DNA from 3 places in the Massilia sp. NBRC 108631 genome. Region 1 is predicted to be linked to each of the others. Evidence: predicted binding sites of a transcription regulator. Region 1 holds the regulator's gene; each other region holds the start of a gene.
What was found. The regulator sigma-54, encoded in region 1, starts transcription at its own class of promoters, with help from an activator protein. The targets are predictions, from matches to a motif close to TGGCANGNAANCTGCTTT.
Positions count from the first base shown of each region.

Region 2: a site for sigma-54 is predicted at 975-992, ahead of AC6H42_RS27360 (flavin monoamine oxidase family protein). Genes of this name have one in related genera too.
Region 3: a site for sigma-54 is predicted at 872-889, ahead of prpB (methylisocitrate lyase). Genes of this name have one in related genera too.

Region 1 covers NZ_BAAKJE010000245.1:12,600-14,868, reverse strand. The annotation lists gene lptB (LPS export ABC transporter ATP-binding protein) at 1-667, shown strand, start outside; gene AC6H42_RS26265 (RNA polymerase factor sigma-54) at 675-2,165, shown strand; gene hpf (ribosome hibernation-promoting factor, HPF/YfiA family) at 2,233-2,269, shown strand, end outside.
Region 2 covers NZ_BAAKJE010000250.1:49,607-51,875, reverse strand. The annotation lists gene AC6H42_RS27365 (sigma-54-dependent transcriptional regulator) at 1-852, opposite strand, end outside; gene AC6H42_RS27360 (flavin monoamine oxidase family protein) at 1,029-2,269, shown strand, end outside.
Region 3 covers NZ_BAAKJE010000025.1:13,836-16,104, reverse strand. The annotation lists gene prpB (methylisocitrate lyase) at 1-839, opposite strand, end outside; gene prpR (propionate catabolism operon regulatory protein PrpR) at 1,000-2,269, shown strand, end outside.

The sequences.
Region 1 (2,269 bases):
GCAGGTGGAATGCGGCGAAGTGGTGGGCCTGCTGGGCCCGAACGGCGCCGGCAAGACCACCTCCTTCTACATGATCGTCGGCCTGGTGCCGTCGGACGCGGGCAGCATCGATATCGCCGGCGTGGACGTGTCGAGCATGCCGATCCACCAGCGCGCCACGCTCGGCTTGTCCTACCTGCCGCAGGAAGCGTCGGTGTTCCGCAAGCTGACGGTGGAGGACAACATCCGCGCCGTGCTGGAGATCCAGCGCGTAAACGGCAAGGCACTGAGCAAGGCCGAGATCGACGAGCGCCTGGACCGCCTGCTGGCCGACCTGCAAATCGAGAAACTGCGCGAGAACCAGGCGCTGTCGCTGTCGGGCGGCGAGCGCAGGCGCGTGGAAATCGCGCGCGCGCTGGCCACCAACCCGCGCTTCGTGCTGCTCGACGAACCGTTTGCCGGCGTCGATCCGATCGCCGTGATCGAGATCCAGCGCATCGTGCGCTTCCTCAAGGAGCGCGGCATCGGCGTGCTGATCACCGACCACAACGTGCGCGAGACGCTGGGCATCTGCGACCGCGCCTACATCATCAACCAGGGCAGCGTGCTGGCGTCCGGCCGTCCGGACGATATCATCGCCGACGAATCGGTGCGGCGCGTCTACCTCGGCGAACACTTCCGCATGTAAGCCCGCCATGAAACAGTCACTGCAACTCCGCACCTCTCAGCACCTGGCGCTGACGCCGCAACTGCAGCAGTCGATTCGACTGCTGCAGCTGTCCACGCTGGAGCTGCACCAGGAACTGGAGCAGTTGCTCGGCGAGAACCCCTTGCTGGAACGGCTGGACGACCCGCTGGACCGCTCGCTGCGGCTGCTGGGCGACGGCGCCATCAACCCGACCCAGTCCACCGGCGCGGACGCCTCGCCGGCCGAAGTGGGCGCACCGGCGCAGGACAGCGCACCGGCCGGCGAGGGCGATCCCTTCGAGGGCGCCAGCGGCGACGGCGACAGCGCCAGCGGCGCCGAGGCCGATACCGACTGGAGCGACGCCGGCCGCAGCAAGGCGCCGGACGACGAGGACTCGCGCCCGCAGCTCGAAGCGAGCCACTGCACCCTGCGCGAGCACCTGATGGAGCAGATGCGCGTGACCGTGCAGCAGCCGCGCGACCGCGTGCTGATGGAACTGATCATCGATGCGCTGGACGAAAACGGCTACCTCGAAGAGCCGCTGGAGGAAATCCATGCGCGCCTGCCGGAAGAGGCGGACGTGGAGCTCGAGGAACTGCAGACGGCGCTCACGCTGCTGCAAAGTTTCGACCCTATCGGCGTGGGCGCGCGCAGCGCGTCCGAGTGCCTGGCGCTGCAGATCAAGCGCATGCCCGGGGTGCCGCTGGTGACGCGCCGCATGGCCATCTGCATCGTGGAAAAGCACCTGGCCTGGTTCGCGCAGCGCGAATTCAACAAGCTGAAAAAAGCCCTCGACTGCGACGACGAAGACCTGCGCGAAGCGCAGGCGGTGATCCGCCAGTGCAATCCGCATCCGGGCGCCGAGTTCGCCTCCGACGTATCCGACTACGTGGTGCCGGACGTGATCGTGAAGAAGGCGCGCAACGGCTGGCAGGTCACGTTGAACAACGACGTGATGCCGCGCCTGCGCGTGAACGCGCTGTACGCCAACATGCTCAAGCAGGGCAAGGGCGAGTCGGCCATGGGCGCGCAGCTGCAGGAAGCCAAGTGGCTGATCAAGAATATGCGCCAGCGTTTCGACACCATTTTGCGCGTGGCGCAGGCGATAGTAGAAAGACAAAAGAACTTTTTCAGCCATGGCGCCGTTGCCATGAGACCCCTTGTGTTGCGTGAAATTGCTGATACACTGGGACTACACGAGAGCACTATTTCTCGCGTAACAACTCAGAAATACATGCTGACTCCGCATGGGATGTTTGAGTTGAAATATTTCTTTGGCAGTCACGTCGCCACCGAAGCAGGAGGAGAAGCATCCTCGACGGCGATACGGGCGCTGATTGTGCAATTGACAGGAGCTGAAGACCCGAAAAATCCTTTATCCGACAGTAAGATTGCGGACATGCTGGGTGAACAGGGCATGGTAATTGCGCGACGGACTGTTGCCAAATATCGCGAAGCCTTGAAAATCCCTCCGGTAAGTCTGCGTAAAGCTTTGTAGTTTTACTTGGGTTCCCCTGCGCGCCAAAAACACCAAAGCGTACGAACCCTTATCTTTAGGAGTGTGTATGAATCTCACCATCAGTGGACATCATCTCGAAGTGA
Region 2 (2,269 bases), on a different contig from region 1:
CAGGCGCGCGCTGCTGTGGCGGTCTGCCGGCGCGCCCACGGGACGGTAGTCGCCGCTTTCCAGCACGCGCAGCAGCATGGGCTGCACCACGGCCGGGGTGTTGCCGATTTCGTCCAGGAACAGGGTGGCGCCGTCAGCCTCGCCGAACAGGCCGATGCGCACGGTCTGCGCGCCGGTGTAGGCGCCCTTGGCGGCGCCGAACAGTTCCACCGCCGCCAGCGATTCGTTCAGGGTGGCCATGTTCACCGCCACCAGCGGCGCGCCAGAACGCGGCCCCATGGCGTGGATGGCGCGCGCGGCCACTTCCTTGCCGCTGCCGGTTTCGCCCAGCAGCAGCACCGGCATATTGGTCTGCGCGGCGGCGCGGATCTGCTCGCGCATCATGATGGCGGCGCTGCCCACGCCCAGCAGCCCGGCCACCGGGTTGTGGCGCGGCAGCGAGGTGGCCCAGTGCAGGCACAGCAGCACGGCGCGGCCCAGGCCCAGCACGGTCCCTTCAGCCACGCGCTCCGGTCCCAGGTGCTGCACGGCGCGCACTTCCTCGCCGTCCAGCTCGAAGATCATGCGGCTGTCCGGCGGCGTCACTTCCACGCCGCCGTCCGGCGTGCGGGCGATGCGCAGCGGCTGGCGCGAGATGCCGCCGTAGCCCAGCGGCAGCCGGTCCTTGCCGGGCCGGCTGAACATGGGCATGAAGCGGCCCAGCTCGATCACGCCGTCGCCGCTGCCGTCCAGGTACTGTTCGCCGATGCGTGCGGCGTCGGGATGCCACAGCACCGTGAGCGCCAGCACCGGCCCGCCGTTGACTTCGGCGTCGCGCAGCGGGGAGGTCAGCGTGTAATCGGTATCGTTCAAGCCTGCAACCAAAGTCTTCTCCTAGTGTAAATGGCAATGTAAAGCCCGCCGCTTGACATGTCAATTAATGAAACGGAATGGTTGCAATATGCAAATCACGCGGTTTCCCCACTCTTGCGCGCAGGCATGGGGATTGCTATTGACATTCAGTAACGATGAATTGCAGGAGCAACAAGATGAAAACACGCAGTGAACTGACCAGTATCCCCATGAACAGCACCTACCAGGACGGCCTGTGCACCGAGGTCGCCGTGGTCGGCGCCGGCGCGGCCGGATTGTACAGCGCCTGGCGCCTGGTGACCGACGGCGGCCTGCCCGGCTCCCAGGTGCAGCTGTTCGAAATGGACGACCGCATCGGCGGGCGGCTGGAGTCGGTCGTCTTGCCGGGCATGGACGTGGTGGGCGAACTGGGCGGCATGCGCTACATGTCCTCGCAGGCCATCGTCGCCACCCTGATCGAGCAGGTGTTCAGCCACGCGCTGGAAAGCGTGCCCTTCCCCATGGGCGACAACGCCCACCTGTTCGCCTTCCTGCGCAAGCAGTACCTGCGCGCCGACGCGTGGAAGCGCGCCCAGGCCCGCGGCGACCGCCAACTCACCCGCTACATGCTGAGCGAGGCCGACATCGGCTACAGCGCCGACCAGCTGTTCAACAAGGTGGTGTACGAAGTCCTGACCGCCGACCCGTGGTTCAACGCGCGCTACGCCGACAAGGTGAAGCACTACGGCGCCTACGACTACACTTTCGAGCTGACCGCCGAGGACTGGAGCCGCATCAAGCCGCAGCTGCGCTACTGCTTCGCCGGTCCCTACCAGGACGCGCTGGTGAACGAGCTGGGTTTCTGGAACATGCTGAAGGACCGCGTGGGCCAGGAGGGCTACAACTACCTGGCCGACGCCGGCGGCTACTACTCCAACACCATCAACTGGAACGCGGCCGAAGCCCTGCCCTACATGGTGGGCGACCTCTCCAACGCCGGCACCGAGTACAAGACCATCGCCGGCGGCTACGACGGCCTCGCCTACGCCCTGGCGGACGCCTACCTGGCCGAGCCGGGCGGCTGCATCTGGCGCGAGAACCAGCTGCTGGGCTTCACGCGTTCGAGCAAGCCGGGCTACCGCTACACGCTGCATTTCCTGAACCGCCCCGGCCGCGCGCCGTGGGCCGTGCACGCCAACAGCGTGGTGCTGGCCATGCCGCGCCGTGCGCTGGAACTGCTGGCGCAGGACAGCTTCTTCTTCCGCAACGAGGAATTGCAGCGCAACCTGGCGGCCGTGATCCCCGAACCGGCCTACAAGATCCTGATGGGCTTCGAGCAGCCGTGGTGGCAGCAGAGCTTCGGCGCGCAGTCCGGCCACTCCATCACCGATCTGCCGCTGCGCCAGTGCTATTACTTCGGCACCGATCCTTCCAACAG
Region 3 (2,269 bases), on a different contig from region 1:
TGGTAGTTGATGCGCTCATACAGCTCCTGGCGGGTCTGCATGGTGTCCAGCACGCCCTGCTGGGTGCCGTCGCGGCGGATCGCGCCGTAGACGTTTTCCGCAGCCTTGTTCATGGCGCGGAAGGCGGACAGCGGGTACAGCACCAGGCCGACGTCGGCCGAGCGCAGCTCGTCCACCGTGAACAGCGGGGTGGCGCCGAACTCGGTGATGTTGGCCAGGATGGGCACGCCCACCGCCTTGGCGAACTGCTTGTACATGTCGAGCGAGATCATCGCTTCAGGGAAGATCATGTCGGCGCCGGCTTCCACGCAGGCCACGGCGCGCTCGATGGCGGCGTCCAGGCCTTCCACGGCCAGCGCGTCGGTGCGGGCCATGATGACGAAGTTCTCGTCGGTGCGCGCATCGACGGCGGCCTTGATGCGGTCCACCATCTCTGCCTTCGATACGATTTCCTTGCCCGGACGGTGGCCGCAGCGCTTGGCGCCCACCTGGTCTTCGATGTGCATGGCGGCGGCGCCGAACTTGATCATGGACTTGACGGTGCGCGCCACATTGAAGGCGGAAGCGCCAAAGCCGGTGTCCACGTCCACCAGCAGCGGCAGGTCGCACACGTCGGTGATGCGGCGCACGTCGGTCAGCACGTCGTCCAGGTTGGAGATGCCCAGGTCGGGCAGGCCCAGCGAACCGGCTGCGACGCCGCCGCCGGACAGGTAGATGGCCTTGAAGCCGGCGCGCTTGGCCAGCAGCGCGTGGTTGGCGTTGATGGCGCCGACGACCTGCAGCGGGGACTCTTCCTGGACGGCTTTGCGGAACGCGGCGCCTGCGGAGTATTGGCTCATGTGATGCCCTTTCAAGTTAGGTTGCAGCCACTATTGCAAATGCCGTGCCAGATGCTGAAGTACCGCAAAATCAAGCACTTGCCTCCATGGGCAACAGCGTTGCGTGTTTCATATTGAAACACAATGAAACATTGAAACCAGAATGGACTACAATTGAAACATGCGCCATGCTTCTCCCCCGCCCTTCGATGCCGCCGACAAACCCGTAATCTGGACGGTGGCCGTGTCGCGCCTGTCCGAGCTGTTCCGTGACATCACGCTGGAATACGACGAGCTGGCCACGATAGAACCGATCAACCTCGGTTTCGACGAGGCGGCGCGCCACATCCGCGAACGCATGGCCACGGAGCGCTGCGACGCGGTGATCGCAGCCGGCTCCAACGCGGCCTACCTGAAGGGGCGGCTGTCGGTGCCGGTAGTGATCGCCAAGGCCAGCGGTTTCGACGTGATGCAGGCACTGGCGCGCGCGCGGCGGGTGTCCGAACGCATCGGCGTCATCACCTACCAGGACAAGATGACCGAGCTGGCCGAGTTTACCGCCACCTTCGGTTTCGACGTGGCGCAGCGCACCTACGCCACCGAAGAGGATGCAAGGGCCCAGATCAACGACCTGAAGGCGTCCGGCGTGCGCGCCATCGTCGGCGCGGGGCTGATCACCGACCTGGCCGAGGAAGCCGGGCTGACGGCGGTGTTCATGTACTCCGCCGCATCGATCCGGCGCGCCTTCGACGACGCACTGGAAATGGCGCGCCTGACCCAGCTCGAGGCGAACCGCGCGCGCAGCCGCGTGGGCGTGGTGGCGGACACGCTGCGCGCGCGCCATGGCCTGAACGATCTGCGCGGCGAATCGGCCGCGATGGAAAAGACGCGGCAGGCCGTGGTGCTGTACGCGAAGTCACCCGCCACGGTGCTGATCCAGGGCGAGACCGGCTGCGGCAAGGAACTGGTGGCGCAGGCCATCCACCGCGAAGCGCCGCGCGCGCTGGGGGCGAACCGGCCCTTCGTGGCGGTCAATTGCGGCGCCATCGCCGAGTCGCTGCTGGAGTCCGAACTGTTCGGGCATGAGGAAGGCGCGTTCACCGGCGCGCGGCGCGGCGGGCACGCGGGACTGTTCGAAGCGGCCAACCGGGGCACGCTGTTTTTGGACGAAATCGGCGAAATGCCGCTGGCGCTGCAAACGCGCCTGCTGCGGGTGCTGGAGGAGCGCGAAGTGGTGCGGGTCGGCGGCACGCGGCCGATCGCCATCAACGTGCGCATCATCAGCGCTACCCACTGCGACCTCGAGCAGCGTGTGCGCGAAGGCCGCTTCCGCGCCGACCTGTTCTACCGGCTGGCGGTGCTGCGCCTGGCGCTGCCGCCGCTGCGCAAGCGCGCGGACGATATCGTTCCGCTGGCGGAGTGGTCGCTGAAGAACGCGCTGGCGGCGCTGG